Regions from separate parts of the Streptomyces kurssanovii genome, predicted to be linked through region 1. Evidence: riboswitches for the same ligand, from Rfam matches in the RefSeq annotation. Region 1 holds a riboswitch; each other region holds the start of a gene.
What was found. Region 1 has a riboswitch for cyclic di-AMP ahead of AB0K36_RS10365 (M23 family metallopeptidase). Riboswitches for the same ligand answer to the same signal wherever they lie in the genome.
Positions count from the first base shown of each region.

Region 2: it holds a riboswitch for cyclic di-AMP, as region 1 does, so the genes downstream of both, AB0K36_RS27410 (C40 family peptidase) here and AB0K36_RS10365 (M23 family metallopeptidase) in region 1, are expected to answer to the same signal.
Region 3: it holds a riboswitch for cyclic di-AMP, as region 1 does, so the genes downstream of both, AB0K36_RS11965 (transglycosylase family protein) here and AB0K36_RS10365 (M23 family metallopeptidase) in region 1, are expected to answer to the same signal.
Region 4: it holds a riboswitch for cyclic di-AMP, as region 1 does, so the genes downstream of both, AB0K36_RS28110 (LysM peptidoglycan-binding domain-containing protein) here and AB0K36_RS10365 (M23 family metallopeptidase) in region 1, are expected to answer to the same signal.

Region 1 covers NZ_JBFAQK010000009.1:157,918-165,003, reverse strand. The annotation lists gene AB0K36_RS10375 (STM4011 family radical SAM protein) at 1-194, shown strand, start outside; gene AB0K36_RS10370 (SGNH/GDSL hydrolase family protein) at 307-1,098, opposite strand; gene AB0K36_RS10365 (M23 family metallopeptidase) at 1,269-2,186, opposite strand; cyclic di-AMP (ydaO/yuaA leader) riboswitch at 2,189-2,364, opposite strand; gene AB0K36_RS10360 (alpha-galactosidase) at 2,875-4,965, opposite strand; gene AB0K36_RS10355 (tyrosine-protein phosphatase) at 5,165-5,977, shown strand; gene AB0K36_RS10350 (DUF6126 family protein) at 5,988-6,152, opposite strand; gene AB0K36_RS10345 (helix-turn-helix domain-containing protein) at 6,167-6,760, opposite strand; gene AB0K36_RS10340 (aspartate aminotransferase family protein) at 6,826-7,086, opposite strand, start outside.
Region 2 covers NZ_JBFAQK010000053.1:16,918-24,003, forward strand. The annotation lists gene AB0K36_RS27400 (ATP-dependent Clp protease proteolytic subunit) at 1-464, shown strand, start outside; gene AB0K36_RS27405 (hypothetical protein) at 472-780, shown strand; cyclic di-AMP (ydaO/yuaA leader) riboswitch at 1,117-1,279, shown strand; gene AB0K36_RS27410 (C40 family peptidase) at 1,283-1,759, shown strand; gene AB0K36_RS27415 (LysE family translocator) at 1,796-2,425, opposite strand; gene AB0K36_RS27420 (LysR family transcriptional regulator) at 2,509-3,453, shown strand; gene AB0K36_RS27425 (ATP-binding protein) at 3,517-3,948, opposite strand; gene AB0K36_RS27430 (8-amino-7-oxononanoate synthase) at 4,159-5,304, opposite strand; gene bioB (biotin synthase BioB) at 5,450-6,628, shown strand; gene AB0K36_RS27440 (adenosylmethionine--8-amino-7-oxononanoate transaminase) at 6,621-7,086, shown strand, end outside.
Region 3 covers NZ_JBFAQK010000012.1:63,616-70,701, reverse strand. The annotation lists gene AB0K36_RS11990 (glycosyltransferase family 2 protein) at 1-9, opposite strand, end outside; gene AB0K36_RS11985 (SurA N-terminal domain-containing protein) at 328-978, shown strand; gene AB0K36_RS11980 (nucleoside triphosphate pyrophosphohydrolase) at 1,001-1,996, shown strand; gene AB0K36_RS11975 (cytochrome P450 family protein) at 1,993-3,246, shown strand; gene AB0K36_RS11970 (transglycosylase family protein) at 3,388-4,377, shown strand; cyclic di-AMP (ydaO/yuaA leader) riboswitch at 4,731-4,868, shown strand; gene AB0K36_RS11965 (transglycosylase family protein) at 4,873-5,556, shown strand; gene eno (phosphopyruvate hydratase) at 5,865-7,086, shown strand, end outside.
Region 4 covers NZ_JBFAQK010000056.1:20,358-27,443, forward strand. The annotation lists gene AB0K36_RS28100 (glutamate-cysteine ligase family protein) at 1-286, shown strand, start outside; partial or broken gene AB0K36_RS28105 (cellulose binding domain-containing protein) at 492-3,192, shown strand; cyclic di-AMP (ydaO/yuaA leader) riboswitch at 3,624-3,784, shown strand; gene AB0K36_RS28110 (LysM peptidoglycan-binding domain-containing protein) at 3,787-4,668, shown strand; gene AB0K36_RS28115 (hypothetical protein) at 5,776-6,018, shown strand; gene AB0K36_RS28120 (helix-turn-helix transcriptional regulator) at 6,122-7,084, opposite strand.

The sequences.
Region 1 (7,086 bases):
CGTACCGCCGCGCACTGCGCCCCCGGGCCTGCCCCCTCGCCGTGTGCGACTGCCACATCGGGTACGTCCACCTGGAGACGCTGCCGCTGTACGACGTCTTCGCCGGCGGAGTCCTCGAACGGATCCCGTCGCCGACTCCCCCGGCGTCCCCGTCCGCCCCTCCTCGGCCAGGACCGGTCCGGCCGTTCAGGTGACCGGTCGGGGCCCATGTCGTCGCCCCGCACCCACATCGGTGCGCCGCCGGGCCGCTCCGCGCGGAGCATGGAGTAGTCGGCCGGTTCGACCCGTACGGGGTCGCCGTGGACCTCAGAGCGGCAGCAGGTCGGGGCGCTTGGCCTCCACATGATCACCGGAGCTCTCGCCGCGGAGCCGTCGCCCGATCCAGGGCACCAGATACTCGCGTGCCCACTGGATGTCGTCCCGGCGCACCTCGAACGTCCCTCGCGGGGGCAGCGGCGGCCACGGCTGATCGGGATCGGCGGGCACCTCGATCCCGAGGACCTGTGCGGCGCGCAGCGCGACCCTGGTGTGCCCCTCGGGTGACAGGTGGAGCCGGTCGGCGTCCCAAGCACGCCGGTCCTGGACGGACTTGAGCGACCACAGGTCCAGCACGGGGCAGTCGTACCGGTCGGCGATGGCCCGTACGTGGGCGGTGTACGTGGCGATCTTGCCGCGCAGATGCCGCAGGACCGGCACGTCCCGGGTGTCGAAACCGGTGGTCACCATGACGGTGCCGACGGAACCGGCGAGGTCGGCCACCGCGCGTTCGAAGCGTTCCGCGACGTCGTCGGGGTCGGAGCCGGGCCGGATGATGTCGTTGCCGCCGGCGCAGAAGGTCACCAGGTCCGGCGCGAGCTCGCGTGCCCTCGGCACCTGCTCCTCGACGATCTGGTCGAGGAGGCGGCCGCGCACGGCGAGGTTGGCGTACCGGAAGGAGTGCTCCGGCATCCGGTCGGCGAGCAGGACGGCGAACCGGTCCGCCCATCCGACGAATCTCCCGTCGGGGCCCGGGTCCCCCACGCCCTCGGTGAAGCTGTCACCGATCGCCGCGTACGACCCGAATGCGCCACTGTTCTCTGTTCTCGAATCGTCTGCCACGGGAGCACATCTTTCCTGCATGGATGTGACCTACGCGACCGTAAGGAGGGGTTGACGCGCCGTGATCTTTACCACCCGTCACGTTTCGGCCACACCGGAATACGCGGAAGCCCCCGCTCCACCTGAAGCGGAACGGGGACTTGCCGGCGAACGGCGTGCGGCGGGACGGCTCAGAGGGAGACGCCGTGCTCGCGCAGGTAGGCCAGCGGGTCGATGTCCGAACCGTAGGAGGGGCCGGTGCGGACCTCGAAGTGCAGGTGCGGACCGGAGGAGTTGCCGGTCGAACCGGACAGCCCGATCTGCTGACCACCGGTCACCGACTGGCCGCTGGAGACGGCGAGCGAGGAGAGGTGGGCGTACTGGGAGTAGGTGCCGTCCGTGTGCTGGATGACGACCTCGTTGCCGTACGCACCACCCCAGCCGGCGGAGACGACGGTACCCGCGCCGATGGCCTTGACGGAGCTGCCGGAGGCGGCGGCGAAGTCGACACCGGTGTGGTAACCGCTGGACCACATGGCACCGGAGGCCCGGTACTGGGTGGTGACGCCCGCGTCCACGGGGGCGCTGAAGCCGGAACCGGACGAAGCGGGCGCGGCCTCCTTGGCGGGAGCCTTCGCCTGCGGAGCCTCGGCCTCCGGCGCGGCGGACCGCGAGTCGTCGCGCGACGGGCGGGTCTGCGACTCGGAACGGGGCTCCGGGTCGTTCTTCGCCTTGTTCTTCGCGCCGATCGTCAGCTCCAGACCCGGGTGGATCAGCGACGGGTCGGCACCGATGACACGGCGGTTGTCGTTGAAGAGCTGCTTCCAGCCTCCGCGGACGTCCTGCTCCTCGGCGATCTTCGACAGGTAGTCCCCGGCGACGACCGTGTACGCCTTCGGGGCCTTCTTGGCGGCCGGGGCGGCCGCAGGCGCGGAGGCCGGAGCAGCGGCGGTCTTCTCCGTCACGGCCGGGGCCGCCGCCGGGGCGGCGTTGGCCGTGGTGGCGCCGAACAGCGGGAGCGCGATGGCGGCGCCACCCGTACCGGCGACGACGAAGCCGCGGGTGATCGGGTTGGTCTTGGGACGGCGGTGCTTACCCTTCGCGGGCATGGCGCATTCCTCTCCGGCGCCTACGAGGTGAGCTGTCGGGTTCGGGCTGGAGATGCCCGGTCGCGCACTTGGTGCGACTTCACCCCAAGCCGTCCGGATTATCCGGATACGGCGTACTACCTGGGTCCCCCGCTCCTGCCACGCGTGGATAGGTTCGAATTCCGGGCGGCGGCAGGATTAGGCGGTCCGTCCGGATTGAGCGTGACCGTAGGCGAGTCGGGCAGCGTGGGACAAGCCGCGATTTTCCACGATCAATGACCGCAGCCCCGCCCCCTGCGGATTCCCGGTCACCCTCCGTCGACAAGAGAGGGCCAATCACCTTGCCGGCAACGGAATTCACCTCAGCACCCCGGCCACGGAACGTCACGGATATGACGCTGCTCACGAGCCGGAACCCATCTCCCCTTGTTACGGGGCACGTTATGCGCAACCCGCCATTTCGGACAGAAGCAGCATTTAGACATCTAGTCCCGCACTTGCCCATCAAATCCCGCCACCCTTGCCCCACTTCGCCGCCTGGTGACGAGAGCCGTGAGACCGGTCACTTCCAGCTGCCCGGCCAGGGGCTCCTTCCCGTCTCCTTCCCCCTCGCCTTCCACGCGGCCGCCGTTTCCGTCACCGTCGGCCGCCGGGCCCGTTTCGCAATTCCCGCCGGTCCCTTACCGGTAAGGCGAATTGAGGCCGGTGATCACATTCGCCGTAGCCGGATCACCTTGGCGTCGAAATCGCCCTTCAGCCCGGTGTGAATTCCATGGTGAAGCAGCACCCCGCCCTGGTGGACCGTTCCGGTGTCCACGCACACGTAGGCCGCCGTCGCCTCGATGCCGCGCAGCCGGAGCGCCGGCGGCCGCTCGCCGTAGCGCTGGGCCTGGAGCAGCGCGAGCACCACCGTCTCCTCGCCCCGTACGTACTGCACGGCGCTGAGACCCCCCTCGGGGGCCCGCAGCCGGTACAGCTCGCCGTGCTGGACCAGCGGCCTGATCTCCTTGTAGAGCCGGACCCAGTCGCGTGCCTCTGCCAGCTCCGCCTCGCTCCATGCCGCGAGGTCTCCCCCGACGCCCAGCACCCCGGCCATGGCGCTCACGAACCGGAAGCGCAGACTGCTGCGGCGACCGTTGAGCTGGACGTTGGGGCTGTCGGTGACCCAGGCCGCCATGACCCGGGCCGGGTGCAGCTGGCTGAAGCCGTGCTGGACGGCCAGCCGGTCCAGCGGGTCCGTGTTGTCCGATGTCCACACCTGGTCGGTGCGGGCGAGGACCCCCAGATCGATCCTGCCGCCCCCACCGGAGCAGGACTCGAAGGCGACCGTGGGATGCGCCGCCCGCAGCCGGTCCAGCAGGCCGTAGAAGCCTTCGACGTGCTCGGTCCAGAGCTTCTGCGGGTACGGCTCCCCGGGCCAGCCCGCATCGGTGAAGCAGCGGTTGAAGTCCCACTTCACGTAGTCGACGGGCGTGCCCGAGAGCAGTGTGTCGAGCTGCTGCCACAGGTACGCCCGTACGTCTTCGCGCGCGAGGTTGAGCACCAGCTGGTTGCGGAACTCGGTTCTCGTCCGCCCCGGATGGTGCTGGACCCAGTCGGGGTGCGCCCGGTAGAGGTCACTGTCCTCGTTGACCATCTCCGGCTCCACCCAGATGCCGAACTGCATACCGAGCGCGTGGACTTCGGCGGCCAGCGGTCCCAGCCCCTCGGGGAAGCGGTCCGGGTTCGGCGTCCAGTCGCCGAGCCCGGACCGGTCGCCGGTGCGCTGCCCGAACCAGCCGTCGTCCACGACGAACAGCTCGACCCCCATCGCGGCGGCCCGCCGGGCGAGCGCCGACTGCTGCCGCTGCGAGATGTCGAAGCCGGTGGCCTCCCACGAGTTGTAGAGCACCGGCCGCACCCGGTCGGCGCCGGGAATCACGTGGGCCATCTGCCATGCGTGCCACGCCCTGCTCGCCCCGCCGAAGCCCCCCTCGCTCCGGAGTCCGGCGAAGACGGGTGAGGTGTACGTCCCGCCCGGGGCGAGCCGCAGGAGCCCCGAGTCGTCGTGTCCCGCCCCTCCGGTGATCTGTACGGCCCCGTCCGGCAGCCGCTGCACGGAGATCCGCCACGATCCGGACCAGCCGAGGGCGCAGCCGTACACCTCGCCGTGCTCCTCGGTGGCGCCTTCCGCGTCCAGGGCCACCCAGGGCAGGTGCTGGTGACCGGTGTGACCGCGCCGGCTGCCGATCGCCGTCTCCCCGTACGGGAGCGTGTCGCGCACGAGGCGCGACTCGGCGGCCCAGCGGCCGTGCAGCTGGGAGAGCCGCCATCCCTCCCGCAGCGGCAGCGTCCAGGCGGCGGCATCGGCCCGCAGCAGTTCGAGGTCCGGCCCGGTGCCCTCGTGGGCGACGGTGACCCAGCGTTCGATCACATCGCTGTCGTCGCGCATGCGGTAGTGGAGAGTCAGGCCCAGGCCCACCAGCTCGTCACGGAAACGCAGCCTCAGCTCGTCGTCCTCGGCGGTCCAGCCGGCGAAGGCCCATTGCGTGCCCCGGACGCCCTCGGTCCTGACCGACAGTGCCGGGCGCACGAAGCGCGGGCCGCCTTCGACGGGGTACTCCTCGCGGCCGTCGAGCGGCGACTCGAAGGGACGGTACGGCGGTGGACCCTCGGCCGCGAGGGCCTCCGCGGCGGCGGCCGTGATGCGCCCGCCCCAGTGGAGGTGCACCACCTCGTCCGTGTCGGTGAGGTGGAGGGCGTAGCTGCTCGCGGGACCGGAGAGGACCCAGGTACGCCCTTTGCCAACGTTCTCGATCATCTGACCCCTCGGATACTCACAGGTCCGCACAGGCCCGCACATCATCCGCCGGGGGGACCGCGGTGGCAACGGCGCACAGGGGTGGCCGGCCACCGTGCGGGACGGCCAGGATGATTGGCCGTTGAACGTGTGTCGTATGGTCGAGGCCGCGCCATCGCCCGGCGAACAGCGCCGGCGACTGTCCTCCGAAGGAGTCCCCGTGACGCAGCAGCTGCCGCAGGTCCCCTCTACTGAGCCCGAGCTGACCGGGGTCCGTAACTTCCGGGACGTGGGCGGCCTGCCGACGACGGACGGGCGGCGGGTGCGGCCCGGCAGGCTCTTCCGCAGCGGCCACCTGGCACACGCGACGGCGGCCGACGCCGCGTTCCTGTCGACCCTGGGCCTCCACACGGTCTTCGACTTCCGCAACGCGGCGGACCAGAGGCTCGAGGGTCCGGACATCGATCTGCCCGGGGTGCGCAACGTGAATCTGCCGCTGAGCGATCCCGCGGACGGCGCGGAGTTCTGGAAGATGGTCCGGGACGGGAATCTGGACGAGCTGAAGTCGATCCTCGCGGACGGCAAGGGCGCCGGACGGATGATCGCGTCGTACCGGATGATCATCAAGGAGCGGACGGCGGAGCACAGCCGGGTGCTGCACGCCCTGGCCGAGGACAGCGTCCCCGCCCTGATGCACTGCGCCGCGGGCAAGGACCGCGCCGGCCTCTCGATAGCGGTGTCGCTGCTCGCCGTCGGCGTGGAGCGCGACGCCATCGAGGCGGACTACCTCAAGTCCAACGACCCGCACCGCCGTTACAAGGTCCGGCGCAGTGGCAACGGTCCTGACGCGATGTCACCTGAAGTGATGGAGCTGCTCAGCCCGCTCTTCGACGCCCGTGCCGAGTACCTGGCCGCGGCCTTCGACGCGATCGAGGAGAACTGGGGCACGACGGAGCGCTACCTCACCGAGGGCCTGCGGCTGTCCCCGCAGACCCGTGAGCGTCTGCGGGACCGGCTGCTCGAGCAGGGCTGAGGCCCGCCTGTCACTGGTTCTGGCCGCCCACCAGGAACAGGAGGTAGAGGAACCCGGCGATGACGTGGCCGGCGATGAGGTAGGCGAAGAGCCGGATCACCAGTCCGCGGGGGAAGCGCTCCTCGCGCGGGCTCTCGTCGCCGGTGGTGCGCTTGTCCAAGGGGTCGTACGACATGCGGAACACGTTCCTCACCGGTCGGGGACGGGGTGCAGTTCGGGGGCCTGCAGCAGGGTGTGCACGAACAGTATTTCCGCCCCCTCGGGGCCGGCTGCCGCGATGCGGTGCGGGGTGAGCGAGTCGAAGTGCGCGCTGTCACCGGCGGCCAGCTCGTGGACGGCGTCCCCGAGGCCGAGCCGCAGCCGCCCGCTCACGACGTGGAGCCACTCCTCGCCGGGATGCACCCGTACGAGGTCGCCCTGCACACCGTGCGGCACGAACACACGCAGCGCCTGCATGGCCCGTCCCGGGTTGCCGGCCTGGTGGTAGTCCCAGCCGGCCGCCGCCACGGGCTCGCGGTCGCGGCCGCGGATGACCGGATCGCGTTCGGCGGGCTGTTCGCCGAGCAGCTCGGCGACCGTCGTACCGTAGATGCGGGCGAGGGCGAGGAGCATGGGCAGCGAAGGCTGCCGCTGCCCCGTCTCGAGCCGGGAGAGATGGGCGGGCGAGAGGCCCGCCCGCTGGGCGGCGACCTCGAGGGTGAGTCCACGACGGCGGCGCAGGTCGCGCAGCCGGGGCGCCATGTCGGGCAGCCCCTCGTCCGTCGGCTCGGCAGAGGTGGTCATGCCTCCATTGGGCCAGAGTATTGCCTGTGAGGCAAATTCCTTTGCCTCACAGGCAAAAGGGCCGGTCAGCGGTTGGCGACCGCCTGCTTCATCAAGGTCTTGCCGAAGTCCCACATCAGACCGCCCCCGCCGTGCGCGTCCTCCATCACGGCTTCGAACGCGCCGACGAAACGGTCGACCTCCGCCTCCCCGATGATCAGCGGCGGGATCAGCTTGATCACCTCCATGTGGTCCCCGGAGACCTGGGTGAGGATCCGGTGCCTCTGGAGCAGCGGCACGACCACCATCTGCGCGAACAGCCCTTTCCGGGCCGCCTGGAGAACGGT
Region 2 (7,086 bases), on a different contig from region 1:
AGTACGAGGCTCCCGACCAGGACATCTGTCTGTACATCAACTCCCCGGGCGGGTCGCTGAGCGCCATGTCCGCCATCTACGACACGATGCAGGTCGTCATGTGCGACGTGGCGACCACCTGCCTCGGCCAGGCCGCCTCGACGGCGGTCGCCCTGCTCGCCGCGGGCGCTCCCGGCAAGCGCATGGCCCTGCCCGGCGCGCGGATCGTGATGCAGCAGCCCGCGTACGAGGAGCCGTTGCGCGGGCAGCCGTCCGATCTGGAGATCCACGCCGCCGAGTTGTTGCGACTGCGCGAGCAACTCGCCTCGATGCTGGTGCGCCACACCGGCAACGACCCGGACCGCATCGCGGGCGACCTGGAGCGGGACAAGATCTTCGACGCCGCCGCGGCGCAGGAGTACGGCCTGATCGACCATGTCGTCACGAGCCGCAAGCTCTCGGCCGTGCCACGCACGGGGAGGTGAGCGCGGGATGCTGCCGCCCGAACTGCCGCCGCTGCCGGCACTGACCCGCGCCGAGGCCGAGTTCGTCGACACCTACCTCGAAGTCGTCGACCTGCTCGGCAGGATCAACCCCGCCCGCACCACCCACACCTACGGAGCCCTGCGCGCCGCGCAGGCGCTCGTCGGGCGAGCCGCCGCCCTCAAGGACGCCCTGACGCTCATGCACATCCGGGGCGAGAGCGAGGTGTACACGCACACACTGACGGAGGCACTGCGCGTCCTCGACGGCGAGCGCAGGACCGATCGGCTGACCATGCCGCCGCTTTCCACGAGTTGACGGACGTTCCGGTGCCGCCCGCCGACACGGCGCGGCGGCTCCCGTACCCCGTTCGGTGGAGTTCGGCCCAAGTTGTCGCACTGCCCCGGACTTGCGTCGGCGGGACCACCGATCTGGCGCAATCGGGCGCTTCAACTGCTGGTACGGGACGGGACGGGAGCGAGGAAAAAGGGGTCCGACAGGCCTGCCCACCCGAAAGGTCCAGTCGTGATCAGCTTCACAAAAGCCGTTTCAGCTCGGAAATCGGACATCGGTGGGTAACGATCCGTGGGACGACAAGCCCCCGCCACCTCGACGGGGCGGTCCGGGCGGACGCTGAATCCTGCCGCCGCGCCGGATGTCTGGTCGACGGAATTGCATCGGCAGGAGTGGAGGACCCAGCAGTACGGCGTGACCGGCGATCCCGGCCACGCCTTGGGGTGAAGCCGCCGCGGCGGCCGGGCGTCTTCGCCGTCCGAACCCGACAGGTCACCCTTCACAGGCGGCTGACGAAGGGTTGCGCATGACCGCGCAGATGCATCTCCCGCACCTGTTCTCACGGGCGGGCGCCGTATCGGCACTCACGATCGCCGCCGTCGGCGGCACACTTCTGACCCCTGGCAGCGCTGCTGAAGCGCATGCGATCAGCAGCCACGCGAGCAAGGCGCTCAAGGTGGCCGCCTCGAAGAAGGGCTCGCCGTACCGGTACGGCGCCACGGGTCCGTCCCGCTTCGACTGTTCGGGGCTGACGCTCTATTCGTACAAGAAGGCGGGCAAGAAGCTGCCCCGCACCGCCCAGCAGCAGTACAACCGGACCCGCCACATCTCCGCTTCCCATCGGCAACGCGGTGACCTGGTGTTCTTCCATGCCGGCGGTGTCGTCTACCACGTGGGGCTCTACGCCGGGAACGGGAAGATCTGGCACTCGCCCAAGACGGGTGACGTGGTCCGGCTGGTCAAGATCTGGACGAAGAGCGTCAAGTACGGCCGCGTGCGCTGACGTACCGCCAGGTCCCGCCGGGGTCCTGGACGGATGTCAGTGCGCCGTCGAGCGGATCAGCAGGGCCGCGCCGAGCGTGGTCAGCGCGCCTCCCGAGACGCCTTCGACGGCGCGGGCGGTCCGCGGCCGGCGCAGCCACCGGCCGAGCCGGTCGACCAGCAGCGCCACCGCCGGGAACCACAGCAGCGCCAGCAGCACGACCGTGCCGGCGAGCAGCAGCGTGCGCGGCAGTACGGCCGCGCCGTCGGGAACGAACTGCGGGAGCAGACTCAGGAAGAGCACCGGCGCCTTCGGGTTGAGGACGTTGGTGAGGAAGCCCTGCCGCAGTCCGCGTCCGACGCCGTGCGGGGCCGCGTTCCGCGGATCCGCCGGGTCAGGCTGCGGGCGCAGTGCGGCGTGCAGCGACCGGACCCCGAGATACAGCACATAGGCACCGCCCGCTGTCTGCAGGGTCCGGTAGAGGACGGGCACCGTGGCGAGAGCGGCGGCGAGCCCCGCCACGGCCAGCGCCGTGTGGACGAGCAGCCCGCCGGCCACTCCCACCGCGCAAGCGACACCGGCGCGGCGTGAGGCGACCGCGTTGCGTACGACGACGGTGAAGTCGGCGCCGGGCATGGCGACCATGCCCGCGGCGACCCCGATGAAGGCGATCAGCTGTCCGTCCATGCGTACCAGCGTGGAGGCGCCCGGGCCTTAACGTGTACTTGGACTTTCTGCGGGGAGGCCTGAAGCAACGCTTAAGGGGTGGCATGTACGACCCGATCCGGCTGGCGGCTCTCGTCGCCGTGGCGGACGCCGGTTCCATCACCCGGGCCGCCGCCCGGCTCGGATACACGGCGCCGGCGCTCTCGCAGCAGATCGCCAAGCTGGAGCGCGAGGCCGGGGCCGTTCTCCTCGTGCGCTCGCACCGCGGCGCACGGCTGACGGCGGCCGGCGAGCTGCTCGCGGAACGCGCCCGCCGGGTGCTGGACGAGATGGACCGGGCGCGCCATGAGCTGGCGGGGCTCACCGGCCTGGCCGGCGGCCGCCTTCGGGTCGGCACGTTCACGACGGTCGGGATCCATCTGCTGCCACCCGTGCTGAGCGCCTTCCGCCGCGCGCATCCGGACGTGGAACTCACCGTCGCGGAGTACAAGCCGCCCGGCGGGGTCACGGCCGTGGCCACGGGCGAGGTCGATGTGGCACTGACCCATGCCTATGAACCGGCCGAGCCGGCCGCCACGCCGCAGGGAGTGGTGGTGGAACCCCTCCTGGTGGAGGAGTTGGTGCTCGTGACCGCTCCGGGGCATGTACTCGCGGGCGGTTCCGGCCGGCTGCCCGTGGGCGAGCTGGCGGGCCAGCCGCTGATCAGCAGCGCGCCGTCGCATCCGCCGCGCAAGGGGGTGGAACGCGCACTCGCGAGCGCCGGCGCCACACCGGCCGTGGTCTGCGAGTCACCGGGGTACGCCCTGGTGTGCGCGCTCGTCAGCGCGGGACTGGGGGTGGCCGTCGTGCCGGAGATGGTCGCCTCGATGGCCCCGACACCTTTGCGGGTACGGCAGTTGGAACCTGCGGCCTTCCGCAGGACGATCTCGGTGGCCCACCGGGGCGAGGAGTCGGGTCCGGCCGTGCGGTCGCTGCGGGCGCTGATGCGGGGCGCGTTCGCAAGGGCGGGCAGCAGGACCCGGTCCGTCCACGAGGCAGGGACTCTGTGAGCCGGGGGCTGTGAGGCAGGGGCTCTTCGAGCCAGGAGCTCGGGTTCCGGGCGGGCGGAGCGGTCAGCTCTGCACGGGGACCGACCAGGGCAGTGCGATCCAGACGGTCTTTCCGCCCTCCTCCGTGGGCGTGACGGTCAGCCGGCCGCCGTACTCCGCGGTGAGCGTACGGATGATGACCATGCCGCGCCCGTTGTCCTGCCGGACGGCGGCGGGCAGCCGCTGAGGCCAGCGCGGATGGCTGTCGGTGACGCCGATGCACAACTGCTCGTCGCGCTCGAGGCGCAGATCCACCGTGAACGTCGGGGACTGGCCGAACGTGTGCTGTACGGAGTTGGTGGCGAGCTCGGAGACGATCAGCTTGACGGTGTCGACGGTCTCGGCGTCCGGCTCCAGTCCCCATTCGCACAGGACGTCCGTGACATATCTCCGGGCGGCGGAAACCGACGCCGGATCGCTCGGCAGAGTGGCGGATGCTTCTTGGTGGTCTGCCATGGCGGCGCTGTCCCTTTCCCACCGCGGCCGGGCTCCGACTCGTAGCGGATGAAACGCGGGAACGGCCACGGATTACGCTTCTGCGTCAGAGTGCCACTTATCGTCCGTGAGGGGCGCCGATCCACCGAGATACGTACATTTCTGTCGCTCGATGCGGTGAACTCTGCTACGACAGACCGTTTTTACGGCCACCGCCCGCGGCCTGGCGGCTCAACTGCCCGGTGCGGTCCGGATGATCGTGGAGAGCGCCGTGCCGATCTGCCGGTCGGTGAGATCCGCCCTGGCTGTCAGCCGGATCCTGGAGATCCCGTCGGGTACGGACGGGGGCCGGAAGCAGCCGACGACGAGTCCGGCGGCCCGGCAGTCCGCCGCCCAGCGCAGCGCCGCGTCCGGGGAGGGGGCCTGCACGGAGACGACCGCCGCGTCCGGGCGGGCCGAGGTCAGCCCGGCGTCGGTCAACCCGCGGTGCAGCGTCGCGGCGACCTCGCGCGCCCGTCCGGCGAGCCCGGGTTCGTCGCGCAGCACCCGCACACCCGCGAGTGCCGCCCCGGCCGCCGCCGGGGCGAGGCCGGTGTCGAAGATGAAGGTGCGCGCGGTGTTGATCAGGTGGTCGATGACGCGGGCGGGTCCGAGGACCGCACCGCCCTGGCTGCCCAGCGACTTGGAGAGCGTCAGCGTGGCGACGGTCCCGGCCTCGCCCGCGAGCCCGGCGGCGTCCAGGGCGCCGCGGCCGCCGGCACCGAGGACGCCGAGCCCGTGGGCGTCGTCGACGAGGAGCCCGGCGCCGTGCTCACGGCAGACGTCGGCGAGGCCCCGCAGGGGTGCGGCGTCGCCGTCGACGGAGAAGACCGAGTCGGTGACCGCGAGGGCGCGCCGGCCCGGGTGGGCCTCGAGCGTCTTGCGTACGGCCTCGACGTCGGTGTGCGGGACGACCGCCGTCTCCGCACGGGAGAGCCGGCAGCCGTCCACGATGGAGGCGTGGTTGCCCGCGTCGGAGACGACGAGGGCGTCACGGCCGCTGAGCGCGGTGACCGCGGCGAGGTTCGCCGCGTAGCCGGAGGACAGGACGAGGGCGGCCTCGAAGCCGCAGAAGTCGGCGAGTTCACGCTCCAGTTCGGCGTGCAGTTCGGTGCTGCCGGTGACGAGCCGGGAACCGGTCGCCCCGGCGCCCCACCGGCGGGCGGCCCGTACGGCGCCTTCCGTGACCTCGGCGCGGCGGGTGAGGCCGAGATAGTCGTTGCTCGCCAGGTCGAGGAGGGCACTGTCGGCGGGGCGCGGCCGGAGGGTGCGGACCAGGCCCGCCCGCTCGCGGCGGCGCGACTCCTCGTCGATCCAGTCGAAAGGATTCCTCGGCATGGCGGTCCGGTCCTTTTGTAGGCAGCGGACAGACCCTAGCCGGGCGGGCCCGGGTATCGGGTGTGGCCATGCACACACCTCAAATCGTGGGTGTTGTGGGCTTCCTCCTTGGCCGGGACGTGTGCGGTAGGCCAGGATCGGCGCCATGGACCTGCTGAACACACTGGTGGAGAAGGGGCTGCGGCGCGAGCTGCCGACCCGCGAAGAAGCGCTCGCCGTGCTGGCGACCTCCGACGACGATGTGCTCGATGTGGTGGCCGCTGCCGGCAAGGTGCGCCGTCAGTGGTTCGGGCGGCGGGTGAAGCTCAACTATCTGGTCAACCTCAAGTCCGGCCTGTGCCCGGAGGACTGCTCGTACTGCTCCCAGCGGCTCGGGTCGAAGGCGGAGATCCTCAAGTACACCTGGCTGAAGCCCGAGGAGGCCTCGGAGGCCGCGGCTGCCGGTGTGGCCGGCGGCGCCAAGCGGGTGTGCCTGGTCGCGAGCGGGCGCGGTCCGACCGACCGTGACGTGGACCGGGTGTCCAGGACCATCGAGGCGATCAAGGAGCAGAACGAGGGCGTCGAGGTGTGCGCGTGCCTGGGCCTGCTCTCCGACGGCCAGGCCGAGCGGCTGCGCGACGCGGGCGCCGACGCCTACAACCACAACCTGAACACGTCCGAGGGGACGTACGGGGACATCACCACCACGCACACCTACGCGGACCGCGTCGACACGGTCAACAAGGCGCACGCCGCCGGTCTGTCGGCCTGCTCCGGCCTGATCGCCGGCATGGGTGAGAGCGACGAGGACCTGGTGGACGTCGTCTTCGCGCTGCGGGAGCTCGACCCGGACTCGGTGCCGGTGAACTTCCTGATCCCCTTCGAGGGGACGCCGCTCGCCAAGGAGTGGCACCTCACGCCGCAGCGGTGTCTGCGCATCCTCGCGATGACCCGGTTCGTCTGCCCGGACGTCGAGGTGCGGCTGGCCGGCGGGCGCGAGGTGCATCTGCGTTCGATGCAGCCGCTCGCGCTGCACCTGGTCAACTCGATCTTCCTCGGCGACTACCTCACCAGTGAGGGCCAGGCGGGCAAGACCGACCTCGAGATGATCGCGGACGCCGGTTTCGAGGTGGAGGGCTCGGACACGACGACGCTGCCGGAGCACCGTGCGGCCGGCGGCGGCTGCGGCTCGGTGTGCGGCGACGGCGACTCGGGAGGGTGCGCCTCGGAGGCGGCGGAGGCGAAGACGACCGCCGCCCCGGCGGGTGAGGCGTCCGCGGCGCGCACGGATCTGGTGGCGGTGCGCCGCCGGGGAGCCGGGACGGACCTCGCGCCCAATGCCTGAGTTCGGCCCCGAAGAGCTTCGCGCGCTGGACCGGGCGCACGTCTGGCACCCGTACGGTCCGATGCCGGGCCGCAGCGACCCGCTGGTGGTGGAGTCCGCCTCCGGCGTGCGGCTGCGGCTCGCCGAAGAGGTGCACGGGCAGCGTGAGTTGGTCGACGGCATGTCCTCGTGGTGGTCGGCCGTCCACGGGTACAACCACCCGGTGCTGAACGAGGCGGCGACCGCGCAGCTGGGCCGGATGAGCCATGTGATGTTCGGCGGGCTCACCCATGAGCCCGCCGTGCGGCTCGCGGCCCGGCTGGTGGAGATCACCCCGGAGCCGCTGCGGCACGTCTTCCTCTGCGACTCGGGCTCCGTGTCCGTGGAGGTCGCGGTGAAGATGTGCCTCCAGTACTGGCGTTCGCTGGGCCGCCCCGCCAAGCAGCGGCTGCTGACCTGGCGCGGCGGCTACCACGGCG
Region 3 (7,086 bases), on a different contig from region 1:
CGTGGTCACCGGGCGAGGGTACGCGCGGCCGATGGAGCGGCCTCTGACGCCGGCGTGAGCGGAAGGTGAACGCCGGGTGAGCGTCGGGGGAGGCGGACGGGTGGCACCGGGCGCGGTTACCGGACCGTCGCCGGCGTCCCTGTTCCGGTCCGTCAGGGAAGGCGTTCCGCCGGGCCGGTCCCCCCGCGGGAGGAGGCGGAGTCCGCCCCGCATCCCGGGCTCCCGCCGAATCGTTTGGCGAATCAGTGGCCCACGCCACTCCCAGTGCCTAACATCGATCACCGCAAGGCCTTGTGCACCGAAGCACAATCATGCCGGGAGGCCCCTTTGCACCGCCGTCGTCGCACCGCGCTCACCGTCTCCGCCGCGCTCATCGCCGCCGCGCCGCTCCTCGCCGCCTGCGGCAACGACGCGCACCCCGGGACCGCCGCCGTCGTCGGCGGGCAGCGGATCGAGGTGTCCACCGTCCAGGCCAAGGTCCAGGACGTACGCGACGCGCAGCGGACCTCGCCGCAGTCCGCGCAGCTGATCAAGGACAGCGGGCAGCTCGGCCGGGCCAAGCTGTACGACCTGATCGTCGACCGGGTGGTCGCGAAGGCCGCGGAGGACGCCGGGGTGAGCGTCAGCCGCAAGGAGATCCAGGACGGGCGGGACGAGCTCGCGGAGCAGTCCGGCGGTGAGGAGCAGCTCGCCGCCATGTACCTCCAGCAGCGCGGCGTCGCCCCCGACCAGGTCGAGAACGCGGTGCGCCGCGACATCCTGGTCGGCAAGATCGCCACCGCGCTCGGCGCGGCGAACAGCCCCGAGGGCCAGCAGAAGCTGAACGAGGCCTTCACCGCCGCCGCGAAGGACCTCGACATCGACGTGAACCCCCGCTACGGCGCCTGGGACGACACGAAGCTGGAGCTCGGGACCTACAAGGCGCCCTGGATCACGCAGGTCTCGCGGGAGGCACAGCCCGTCGAGGCGGGTGCGTAGCGGCGGGAGGTAGGTTCGGGGTGTGACCACCGAAGCACCCGCCGTCGGCCGTATCGTCCTGCTCACCGCCAGCCACCGCGTCGCACCCGGACTGCTGTCCTGGCCCGCGTGGCGGACGCTGCACACCGCGGACCGGGTGCTGTGCGCGGATCCGCACCACCGGCAGCTGTCGTACCTGCGTGACGCCGGTGTGACCGTCGAGCACGCCGCGCCGAGCGCGCAGGAGCTCGTGGACGCCTGCGCGGGAGGCCGCACGATCGTCGTCCTGGCCTCCGGCGAGGGCGAGCCGGCCCTCACCGACGGTCTGGCCCGTCTCGGCGGGTCCGGCCGGGTGGCCATGCCGGACCTGGAACTGCTGCCCGGTGCGTACGACCTGCCCGGCGCTCGGCTCCTCGACCTCGTCGAGGTCATGGACCGCATCCGCCGCGAGTGCCCCTGGTCCTCGCAGCAGACCCACAAGGGCCTGGCCAAGTACGGCATCGAGGAGGCGTACGAGCTCGTCGAGGCCATCGAGGACGGTGACCGGGACGAGCTGCGCGAGGAACTCGGTGACGTACTCCTCCAGGTCGTCTTCCACGCGCGTATCGCAGAGGAAGGCGGCCCCGGGGAAGAGGACGAGCCGTTCTCGATCGACGACGTCGCGGGCACGATCGTCGAGAAACTGATCCACCGCCATCCCCATGTCTTCGGTGAGGAGACCGCCTCGACACCCGAGGAGGTCAAGGCGCACTGGCTGCGTACCAAGGCGATCGAGAAGCGGCGCGAGTCGGTGACCGACGGGGTCCCGCTCGGCCAGCCGGGTCTCGCGCTGGCCGCGAAGCTCGCGTCCCGGGTCCGTACGGCCGGCCTCGACGTCCCGCTCCCCGCCGGACAGGGCGTCGGCTACGAGCTGCTCGCCCTCGCCGCACGCGCGGAGGCGGCGGGCGTCGACCCCGAGGCCGCGCTGCGTGCCGCGGCCCGCGCGTACCGGGACGCGATCCGCGCGGCGGAGGGCCACCCCGGTAACGTCGAGGGGTGAACGACCCGACCGACCGGAACGCCGCTCCCGAACTCTTCACCTGGGAGTTCGCGACCGACCCCTACCCCGCCTACGCCTGGCTGCGCGAGCACTCGCCGGTGCACCGGACCCGGCTGCCCAGCGGCGTGGAGGCATGGCTGGTCACCCGGTACGCCGACGCCCGACAGGCCCTCGCCGACCAGCGGCTCTCCAAGAACCCCGCGCATCACGACGAACCGGCGCACGCCAAGGGGAAGACGGGCATCCCGGGCGAGCGCAAGGCAGAGCTGATGACGCATCTGCTGAACATCGACCCGCCGGACCACACCCGGCTGCGCCGGCTGGTCTCCAAGGCGTTCACCCCGCGCCGTGTGGCCGAGTTCGCGCCGCGGGTGCAGGAGCTGACGGACCGGCTCATCGACTCCTTCGCGGAGAAGGGGGAGGCGGACCTGATCCACGAGTTCGCGTTCCCGCTGCCCATCTACGCCATCTGCGACATGCTCGGCGTCCCGCGCGAGGACCAGGACGACTTCCGTGACTGGGCGGGGATGATGATCCGCCACGGGGGCGGCCCCCGCGGCGGCGTCGCCCGCTCTGTGAAGAAGATGCGCGGATACCTCGCGGAGTTGATCCACCGTAAGCGCGAGGAGCCGGGGGACGACCTCATCTCGGGACTCATCAAGGCGTCCGACCACGGCGAGCACCTCACCGAGAACGAGGCCGCGGCGATGGCCTTCATCCTTCTCTTCGCCGGTTTCGAGACCACCGTGAACCTCATCGGCAACGGGGTGTACGCGCTGCTGCGCAACCCCGGCCAGCGCGAGCGCCTCCAGGCCTCGCTCGCCACGGGCGAGAGCGAACTGCTCGCCACCGGTGTCGAGGAACTGCTGCGCTACGACGGGCCGGTGGAGCTCGCGACATGGCGGTTCGCCACCGAACCGCTCACCGTCGGCGGGCAGCGGATCGCGGCCGGCGACCCCGTACTCGTCGTGCTCGCGGCCGCCGACCGCGACCCCGAACGCTTCGATGCGCCGGACACGCTCGACCTGTCCCGGCGTGACAACCAGCATCTGGGGTACGGGCACGGCATCCACTACTGCCTCGGCGCGCCGCTCGCCCGCCTCGAGGGGCAGACCGCGCTCGGCACGCTGCTCCGCAGAATGCCTGACTTGCGGCTTGCGGGAGATCCGGCCGATTTGCGGTGGCGTGGGGGACTCATCATGCGTGGATTGCGCACTCTGCCCGTTGAGTTCACACCGCAAACAAACTGACGCTGCGTCAATTCTGTGACTTTCACGTGATCTCCGCTGCATCGACTTGTGACTCGCGTTCGAATACGGCTACGTTCACCGTCGACTCGGCATGCAACAGCAGGCCGCAGGTTTCCCAGCTGTCACGCGAAAGGCAACCGCATGCTCTCCGGGAACGGACGACACCGCCGACCCCGCCAGGCTCCGGCCCTCATCGTCGCGGCAGGGGTGACCGGTTCGGCCATCGCCATTCCGCTGCTCGGCGCGGGCTCCGCCTCCGCCGCGGACGCGAGCACGTGGGACCGTGTCGCGGAGTGCGAGAGCGGCGGCGCCTGGAGCGCCGACTTCGGCAACGGCTTCTACGGCGGCCTCCAGTTCTCCGAGGAGACCTGGGCCACGTACGGCGGCACCGCGTACGCGCCGAGCGCCGACCTCGCCAGCCGTTCGCAGCAGATAGCGGTCGCCGAGAAGGTGCTCGCCGCCGAGGGCCCGCAGGCGTGGCCCGCCTGTGGTCCGCTCGCGGGGCTCGTCGACGACGGCACGGACACCGGTGTCGACCCCGGCATCCTGCCGCTGCCGCAGCAGAGCGAAGCGCCGGCCGCCGAGCCGTCCGAGGACGCCTCCGGCGAGGACGCGCCGACCGGCGCCACGGACAGCGGGACCCGCGAGGGCTCTTCTGACGGTTCCGGCAGGACCGGTGGAGCGCCGGAGGGCACGGACACCTCCGAGCCGTCCGGTGACGCCGGTGGCGCGCCGGACTCCGCGGACGAGGCCACCACCGCTCCGGACGCTTCCGGCCCGGCCGAAGGGGCCGCGGGTTCGGCTCCCTCCGACGACGCGACGAGCGGCGGCGGCAAGCACCGCGGCGCCCCCGCCGACAACGAGGCGGAAACGGGCAATACGGAAGAGGGTCGCGAAAGTGGCCGTCATGCCTCACGCGGTGACAGTTCCGGCCGTAACGGCGTCGATGAGGCAACGGGCCCCGACGCCTACACCGTTCAGCCCGGCGACAACCTGTGTGACATCGCCGCCGAGAAGGACGTGCCCGGCGGATGGCCGGCGCTCTACGAGGCGAACGAGGAGACCGTCGGGGCCGACCCGGACCTCATCCTGCCCGGCCAGAGCCTCGATCTGGGCCTGAACCGAGGCTAGTTCGTTTGGGGTTTCGCGGGCTTATGTCCGTTGTGTGCGAGTGAGACAAGCATCTCTTTGCTGCAACTGGAGCAAATCCTCCCGCGAATTCGCCCACTCCGCCCCTCACCTGCGAAAACGGACATGTGTACGTGGCCGGTTCGGGCGATTTCTCCCCGATGTTCGACTTTGAACATCGGGGAGTCGTGTGTCTACCGTCTGAACCGTTCGCCATCGCGGGCACCGTCGACCGATACGCCGAATCCTGCCGTCGGTCGGGGGGAACAGTCGTCGCTCAGAGCGCCGAAGGCAGGAGCGGGGGACCCAAGGTAAGTGCCGGGCCCGTGGGCCGAGATCGCGAGAGGCCGACCGTACGTCGAGGTCGGCCGGACCGTGGAGACCGGCGGAACGGAACCGGCTGGGGGTGAAGACCGCGCGTCAGTGACGTGCGGCCGGGCAACTCACAGGCCCGAACCCGACAGCTCACCTCGCAGGCGTCGGTGAGGAGATAGCTCCATGCTGCGTTCTTCCGGCAACGCCAAGCACCGCCGCGCTTCCAGGGCGACCCGTATCGCCGCCTTCGTCGGCATCACCGGTGCGGCCGTCGCCGCCCCGCTGCTCGGCGCGGGCACCGCCTCCGCCGCCACCGCTTCCGAGTGGGACGCCGTCGCCCAGTGCGAGTCCGGCGGCAACTGGTCCATCAACACCGGCAACGGCTACTACGGCGGCCTGCAGTTCTCCGCCTCGACCTGGGCCGCGTACGGCGGCACCGCGTACGCCGCGACCGCCGACCAGGCGTCCAAGTCCCAGCAGATCGAGATAGCCGAGAAGGTCCTGGCCGGCCAGGGCAAGGGTGCCTGGCCGAGCTGCGGCGTCGGCCTGTCCAGCGCGTCCTACGACGGCGGCTCCGCCGAGGCCGAGCCCACGCAGCCGGCCCAGGAGCGCGCCGAGGTCCCCACCACGCGCTCCGAGCGCGCCGAGGCCCCGGCCAAGAAGGCCGAGAAGCCCGCAGCCGCTCCCGAGGCCAAGGCCTTCAAGAAGGGCGACGGCGAGTACAAGGTCAAGGCCGGTGACACCCTGAGCAAGATCGCCGAGGCCGAGAAGGTCAAGGGCGGCTGGGAGAAGCTCTTCGAGCTGAACAAGGACATCGTCGAGGACGCCGACGTGATCCACCCGGGTCAGCAGCTCCACCTGAGCTGACCTTCCTCCTCCCACGGTCCGGCGGTCGTGGGAGGCCACCCGTTCCTGGACGGGACCCGAGCACCCCGGTCCGGCGCGCCTTCCCCCGTACGCGCCGGGCCGGGGTCCGGTCCGTTCAGGGGCCGGGGCCCGAATGCCGGTTACCCGCAGGTAGATACCGCCCTGTTTGTCCGGCCTCAAGGGTCTTGATGCCCTTTTTCGTCCCAGGGGGCGGGCATCGGCCGGCCTTTGCCCCCGAGGCGGTTAGGCTCTTGCCGCAAGGCCAAGCAGACCTCTGCACTTTTTCTCGCGTCACATCCCAGAAGGAGATGCTCGTGCCGTCCATCGACGTCGTCGTAGCCCGGGAAATCCTGGACTCCCGAGGTAACCCCACGGTCGAGGTCGAGGTTGGCCTCGACGACGGCAGCACGGGTCGTGCTGCAGTTCCGTCCGGCGCCTCCACCGGTGCGTTCGAGGCTCTCGAGCTTCGCGACGGTGACCAGAACCGCTACCAGGGCAAGGGTGTCGAGAAGGCCGTCCTCGCCGTCATCGAGCAGATCGGCCCGGAGCTCGTCGGCTACGACGCCACCGAGCAGCGGCTGATCGACCAGGCGATGTTCGACCTGGACGCCACCCCGGACAAGTCCTCCCTCGGCGCCAACGCCATCCTCGGCGTCTCCCTCGCCGTGGCCCACGCCGCCTCCGAGGCCTCGGACCTGCCGCTCTTCCGCTACCTGGGCGGTCCGAACGCGCACCTGCTGCCCGTTCCGATGATGAACATCCTGAACGGCGGCTCGCACGCCGACTCCAACGTGGACATCCAGGAGTTCATGATCGCGCCGATCGGCGCCGAGTCCTTCTCCGAGGCTCTCCGCTGGGGCACCGAGGTCTACCACACCCTCAAGAAGGTCCTGAAGCAGAAGGGCCTGTCCACCGGTCTCGGCGACGAGGGCGGGTTCGCGCCGAACCTCGACTCCAACCGCGCCGCCCTCGACCTCATCCTCGAGGCCATCAAGGAGGCCGGTTACGCCCCGGGCAAGGACATCGCGCTCGCGCTCGACGTCGCCGCGTCCGAGTTCTACAAGGACGGCTCGTACGAGTTCGAGGGCAAGTCCCGCTCGGCCGCCGAGATGACCGAGTACTACGCGGAGCTCGTCGACTCCTACCCGCTGGTCTCCATCGAGGACCCGCTGTTCGAGGACGACTGGGCCGGCTGGCAGACCATCACCGAGAAGCTCGGCGCCAAGGTGCAGCTCGTCGGCGACGACCTGTTCGTCACCAACCCCGAGCGCCTGGCCCGCGGCATCGAGGAGAACGCCGCGAACGCCCTGCTCGTGAAGGTCAACCAGATCGGTTCGCTGACCGAGACCCTCGACGCCGTCGAGCTCGCCCAGCGCAACGGCTTCAAGTGCATGATGTCCCACCGCTCCGGCGAGACCGAGGACGTCACCATCGCCGACCTGGCCGTCGCCACCAACTGCGGTCAGATCAAGACCGGTGCCCCGGCCCGCTCCGAGCGCGTCGCCAAGTACAACCAGCTGCTGCGCATCG
Region 4 (7,086 bases), on a different contig from region 1:
GGGCGAGGTCCCCGCGGCGGAGCTGGTGCTGAGGCGGCTGCTCCCGATGGCCCACCGGGGGCTGGAGCTCTCCGGCATGGACTCGGCGTGGCGGGAACCGCTGCTCGGCATCATCGAGCAGCGCTGTGTCACCGGCCGTAACGGCGCGGTGTGGCAGGCGGAGATGTACCACCACATCGACTCCACCTCGCGGGTCGACCACCATGAGGCGCTGCGGCTGATGACGCGGCAGTACATCGACTACATGCATCTGAACGCGCCGGCGCACACCTGGCCCGTGGAATGAAGGACGGCGCTCTCTGGAGTGCTGGTCTGTGAAGCGCCGGTTGTGGACGCCGGTCCCTGGAACGTCAGTCATCGGATGAGTCCGCTGCACCACTCTTCTCCCGCCGGGCTCACCCCGCTACCATCGTCCGCATTGGGAGCGCTCCCACCTCCGTATACCACTCGTACCGCCGCCCTCGGCGGTCCTGCTCGGAGAGGACGTTTCCGTGCGCAGAAGCGCCAGACCACTCGCCGCCTTACTGGCGGCGTTCGCCCTGACCGCCGGGCTGTTCACCGCAGGCAGCCCGGCCGCGGCACGCTCGGGCGAAGCCGCCCCCGCCGCCGAACCATCCGATGTGTCGACGGCCGCGGACACCTACACCTGGAAGAACGTGCGCATCGACGGCGGCGGCTTCGTGCCGGGCATCGTCTTCAACCGCTCCGAGAAGGACCTCGCGTACGCCCGCACCGACATCGGCGGCGCCTACCGCTGGAACGAGGCGGGCAAGGAGTGGACCCCCCTGCTCGACTGGGTCGACTGGGACCGATGGGGCTGGACCGGGGTCGTGAGCCTCGCCTCCGACACGGTGGACCCGGACAAGGTGTACGCCGCGGTGGGCACGTACACCAACAGCTGGGACCCCACCAACGGCGCCGTCCTGCGTTCCTCCGACCGGGGCGCCAGCTGGCAGGCCACCACCCTGCCCTTCAAGCTCGGCGGCAACATGCCCGGTCGCGGCATGGGCGAGCGGCTCGCGGTGGACCCCAACAAGAACTCCGTGCTCTATCTCGGGGCCCCCAGCGGCCACGGGCTCTGGCGGTCCACCGACTCGGGGGGTGACCTGGTCGAAGGTGACCGCCTTCCCGAACCCCGGCAACTACGCCCAGGATCCGACCGACACCAGCGGCTACGCGAACGACAACCAGGGCGTCGTATGGGTGACCTTCGACGAGCGCTCCGGCAGGGCGGGCAGTGCCACACAGGACATCTACGTCGGGGTCGCCGACAAGGAGAACACCGTCTACCGCTCGACGGACGGCGGTGCCACCTGGTCACGGATCGCCGGACAGCCCACGGGCTATCTGGCCCACAAGGGCGTCCTCGACTCCGCGACCGGCCATCTCCATCTGACCCTCAGCGACACCGGCGGCCCGTACGACGGGGCCAAGGGCCGTATCGCGCGCTACGACACGGCGACCGGCGAGTGGAAGGACACCAGCCCGACCGCCGAGGCCGACACCTACTCCGGCTTCAGCGGGCTGAGCGTGGACCGGCAGCGGCCCGGCACCCTGATGGCCACGGCCTACAGCTCCTGGTGGCCCGACACGCAGATCTTCCGTTCCACGGACAGCGGTGAGACCTGGACCAGGGCGTGGGACTACACCAGTTACCCCGACCGCTCCTTCCGCTACACGCAGGACGTCTCGTCCGTGCCCTGGCTCTCCTGGGGCGCGAACCCGTCCCCTCCCGAGGTCACGCCCAAGCTGGGCTGGATGACGGAGGCGCTGGAGATCGACCCGTTCGACTCGGACCGGATGATGTACGGCACGGGAGCCACCGTCTACGGCACCGAGAATCTGCGGACCTGGGACTCCGGCGGCCGGATCACCATCACGCCCATGGTGAAGGGGCTCGAGGAGACGGCCGTCAACGACCTGGTGAGCCCGCCGTCGGGTGCGCCGCTGCTGAGCGCCCTCGGTGACATCGGCGGCTTCCGGCACACCGACCTCGACGCCGTGCCGCCTCTGATGTTCACCTCGCCGAACCTCTCGTCGACCACGAGCCTGGACTTCGCGGAGGCGGCGCCGGCCACGGTCGTACGGGTCGGCAACGCCGACGCCGCCCCGCACATCGGCTTCTCCACGGACAACGGGGCCAACTGGTTCCAGGCCTCCCAGCCTTCGGGCGTGACGGGCGGAGGCACGGTCGCCGCCGCCGCGGACGGCAGCGGCTTCGTCTGGAGCCCGGACGGCACCGGAGTGCACCACACCACCGGGTACGGCAACTCGTGGAAGCCGTCCACGGGGATCCCCGCCGGCGCGACGGTCGAGTCGGACCGCCGGAACCCGAAGAAGTTCTACGGGTACAAGGCCGGCACCTTCTACGTGTCGCAGGACGGCGGCGCCACGTTCACCGCCAGGGCGTCGAGCGGTCTGCCGCAGGAGGGCAACGTCCGCTTCAAGGCCGTGCCCGGCCTGGAGGGCGACGTATGGCTCGCGGGCGGCACGGCCTCGGGGACCTACGGGCTGTGGCACTCGACCGACTCGGGCGCGACCTTCCGGAGGGTCGAGGGGGTCGAGCAGGCGGACGCCGTGGGCTTCGGCAAGGCGGCTCCCGGCGCCTCGTACCAGACGGTCTTCGTCAGCGCGAAGATCGGCGGGGTGCGCGGCATCTTCCGGTCCACGAACGGCGGCGCCGACTGGACGCGGATCAACGACGACGCGCACCAGTGGGGCTGGACCGGCGCCTCGATCACCGGCGACCCGCGGGTCTACGGGCGGGTGTACGTGTCGACCAACGGGCGCGGCATCCAGTACGGCGAGTCGTCGGACGGTGGCGGTACCGATCCCGGGCCCGACCCCGACCCGGACCCGCCCGGGGGCGCGGGATGCTCGGTCACCTACAAGATCACCAACCAGTGGTCCGGCGGCTTCCAGGCCGATGTGACGCTGACCAACACGGGCAGCGCCGCCCTGGACGGCTGGCAGCTGCGCTGGAGCTTCCCCGACGGGCAGAAGGTCGGTCAGATGTGGAACGCCGCCCCTCGGCAGAGCGGCGCCGAGGTGACGGCCGAGAACGTCTCCTGGAACGGCAAGGTGGCCGCCGGCGCGTCGGTGTCGTTCGGATTCACCGGCAGCTGGTCGGGCCGCAACACCGCACCGGCGGCGTTCGCCTCGGGTGGTGAGACCTGCACCACAGGGAGCTGAGGAGATGAGGTCCGGTTCCTGGCCGGCGGGCGTGCCGGCCAGGAACCCGTGACCGATCGGCCTCGCCGGAGGGCGCGTTCGACGCCTGATGTCCAATATGGCTTGTTTTACCGTCTTACTCGTTAAGTCCAATTGAGTCTTGTTGTTGCGAGTTGGCGTTCTTGCGACGCTATGGCGGTCCGGACGGTTGCACGGAGAGCCCGTGATGTCGGTCACCCGGCCGACGGCCGGGGCGAAGATCCCGGAAGCGGTACTTCCCTTTCCCGCGAAGGGCTTTGAGTTCCTTGACGCGGAACTGACAAATTGAAAATCCGCCCATGGAGGCCCCATTCGGATTGTGGTGTGGAATTCGGCACTTGTTTCGCGGGGACGCTCTCGCTTACGGTCACCGTCAATCCGGGTGGACCGCCGAATCCTGCCGCCGTCCGGAAACCGCAACCGCACTCACTTCACGTACGGCAGGAGCGGGGGAACCAGGTAAGTCGCCGAACCGGAATCCGGAACGGCTCGGGGTTAAGCCGCATTCACCTGCGGCCGGGCATCTCCAGCCCGAACCCGACAGCTCACCTCGCAGGCGACGGAGAGGAATTCGCCATGCCCGCAAAGGGTAAGCACCGTCGTCCCAAGTCCCGTTCACTGACCCGCGGACTCGTCGCAGCCGGCACGGGCGGCGCCGCGCTCGCCCTGCCGCTCATCGGCGGCACCGCTGCTCAGGCGGCACCCGTGGCGGCCCCCGTCGCGGCGGAGCGGGCTGTGGCCCCCGCCACGACCGTCGCCGCGGCCGCGCAGGCCGTCGCGCAGAAGGCCGGCACCGTCACGTATTCCGTGGTCGCCGGTGACTCGCTTTACAAGATCGCCGAAGAGCATTCCCTGAACGGCGGCTGGAAGCAGCTCTACAAGGACAACCGGAAGGCCGTCGGAGCGGACCCGGCGCTGATTCACCCCGGGCTCGAGCTGACGATCGGCGCCAAGGCCAAGGCCAAGGCCGAGGCCGAGCCGAAGGCGAAGCCGCAGGCCAAGGCGAAGGCCGCCCCGAAGGCCGCGGAAGAGGCGGAGACCTCCGAGCGCGCCGCCGACACCGCCCGCGCGGACCGTTCCGAGCGCAAGAGCGCCCCGGCGGCGAAGGCCGCCGCTGCCCCCGCGAAGCCGGCCTACGCGAACAACCTCGACGGCTGGATCCGCGAGTCGCTGGACATCATGGGCCGGCACGGCATCCCGGGAAGCTACGAAGGCATCCACCGCAACATCATGCGTGAGTCCTCCGGCAACCCGCTGGCCATCAACAACTGGGACATCAACGCCATCAACGGCACGCCCTCCAAGGGTCTGCTCCAGGTCATCCAGCCCACCTTCGACGCCTACCACGTCGAGGGCACGTCCTTCGACCTGTACGACCCGGTCGCCAACATCACCGCCGCGTGCAACTACGCCGCCGACCGGTACGGCTCGATCGACAACGTGAACGGCCCCTACTGACGGGACCCGAGCGGCGGCTGATCGGCCGCCTCCACCTGACGGGCCGGTGCCCGGGACGCCCTACGGCGTCCCGGGCACCGGCCTGTGGCGTGCCCGGAACTGCGCGCGTGCGCCGCATGGGACGACGTGCCCGCCCGCACGGGTCCGCCCGCACGGGCCGCCCCCTACGTGCCCGCCCCGCACGTGCCCGTCGGCTCGTGCCGCCCCGTGCGTGCCGTCCGCGCGTGCGGCACAGGACGGCGAACCCGTCCGCGCGTGCCGCATCGGCGTTCGCACTGGCCGGCTCGTCGTCCAGCCGCCTACCTGGCGTCCGCCGGTGAGGTGAGAGCGCCGCGCGGCACGGGGCGCCCGCGTGCCACCGGGAGGCCGGCGCGGGCGGCACCGGCGGGGAGCGTCCGGCCTCGGCCCGGAACCGCGGCACCGGCGGGGTGCGACCGGCCTCGGCCCGGAACCGTGGCACCGGCGGGTGCGGCCGGCCTCGGTCGGGCAGCGACCGGGCCCGCCCCGGAACCGTGGCACCGGCGGGGTGCGGCCGGCCTCGGTCGGGCAGCGACCGGGCCCGCCCCGGAACCGTGGCACCGGCGGGTGCGTCCGGCCTCGGACGGGCAGCGTCCGGCCGCGGTCCGGAGCCGGGGCGCCGGCGGGGGCGACCGGGCTGGGAGGGAAGCGACCGGCCGCGCCCGGAACCGCGGTCGCGGCTGTCCGGAGGCGGCTCGAGTGGCTCTCGAGCGGCTCCCGAGGGGCCGTGTGCCATCGTGGAGGCGACGGCTCCGGCGGACGATGGCGCGTTGATGTGTCCGCGCCGATGTCGACGGGGTGCGGCGCGAACACGCCGCCGACGGACCGAGTACCAGGGCCGTGCGGCCGAAAGGCGCAGGTCACAGGAGTACGAGAGGCGCGCGGGGCGCGCCCCGCGATCCGGCGCGCGCGCCCGGCGGCGCCAGGCAACTCCCTGCCGTGCAGCTTCCTGGCCTGGCTGAATACGGACAGCCGGCCCCTCCCGGTGATTACCTCATGTCAGGCGCCGGACGGCAGCAACGGACCGGCCGCCACAGGACACCGGAACGGAACGTACGCCGCACCCGTACTCACGAATGGAGACCCTCCATGTCCCGTGCCACCCGTTGTACCGCCGCCGCATCCGCCGTCGCCGCCGCGTTCCTGGGCGGCATCCTGCTGGCCTCCCCGGCGCAGGCGGCCGAGGCGCCGCGGACGGCGCCGGCCTCCACGGACGACTTCGTCTGGCCGACGCCGCCGGACCTGCCGGACGACATCGTGTGGCCCTCCCTGCCCTCGCTTCCCGGTCTCCCGGGGCGGCCGGGCGCGCCCGACGACTTCGTCTGGCCGTAACCGCACCGGAGCCGACGATGACGACAGCGATGACGACGATGAGGACCCCCGGTTCCGCGAGGACCGTCGCGGGCACCGTGCCGGCGGCCCGCAGGGACCGGCGTCAGATCCACTCCCGCCGGGTGGCCTGCACGCCGGCCTCGAAGCGGCTGGACGCCCCGAGCCGTTCCATGAGTTCGGCCACGATGCGCCGCTCGGTGCGCACCCCGATGCCCAGTGCCCTCGCCACGGCCTCGTCGGTGAGTCCGGTGGCGAGCAGCTGGAGCAACTTGCGCTCCTGCGGGGTCAGTCCGCCGGCCCGGGAGACCGGGGCGTCCATGGGGCTCGCGTGCTCCCAGTACGCCTCGAACAGCGCCCGCATGGCGAGGACCACCGGGGGACTGCTGAACAGCAGTGCCGAAGGCTGGGCCTGGCCGGGGAGGCCGGCGACGATCGCGGCCGACGTGTCGACGATGAGCAGCCGCATCGGCAGGGTCGGCGAGGTCCGTATCTCGCTCTGCCGCTCCGCCATCCACTGGGCGTGCGCCTTGGTGACGCGGTCGTTGGCGACGCTGTCCAGATAGATGGAGCGGAAGCGCACACCGCGTGCGAGCGCCCGCTCGTTGAGGGGCCGGCCCGCCTCGACCGATCCCTCGGTGAGGGTGTTGTCGGGGTGGAACGCGAGAGACTCCCGCGTGCAGGACTCGGCGAGGGCCTCGAGGCGGATCCGGATGTCGTCGACGTTGTCGAGATGCTCCGTGCCGTCGAGGTTTCCGGCCCAGCCGGAGGCGGTGTATTCGGCGGCGAGCGCGGCTAGGGCGGCACGGTTCTGTTCGATCCGCTGCTGGCGCCAGGCCAGTTCACGTTCTTCCCGCTGGAGCAGGACCTTCAGGCCGAGCGACGGGTTCACCGCCCGCAGTTGGCCGGGAGCGACTTGGGAGGGCGCGAGGAGGGAGAGTTGGGACAGCCGGTCGAGTGCCGCCTCGACTTCCTCGGATGTGCTGTCCACCAGGTCCGCGAGCCGTTTCGGGTCGTATTCCTTGTGGAACAGGATCGCGCGGTAGACCGCGAGGGTCTCTTGATCCAATG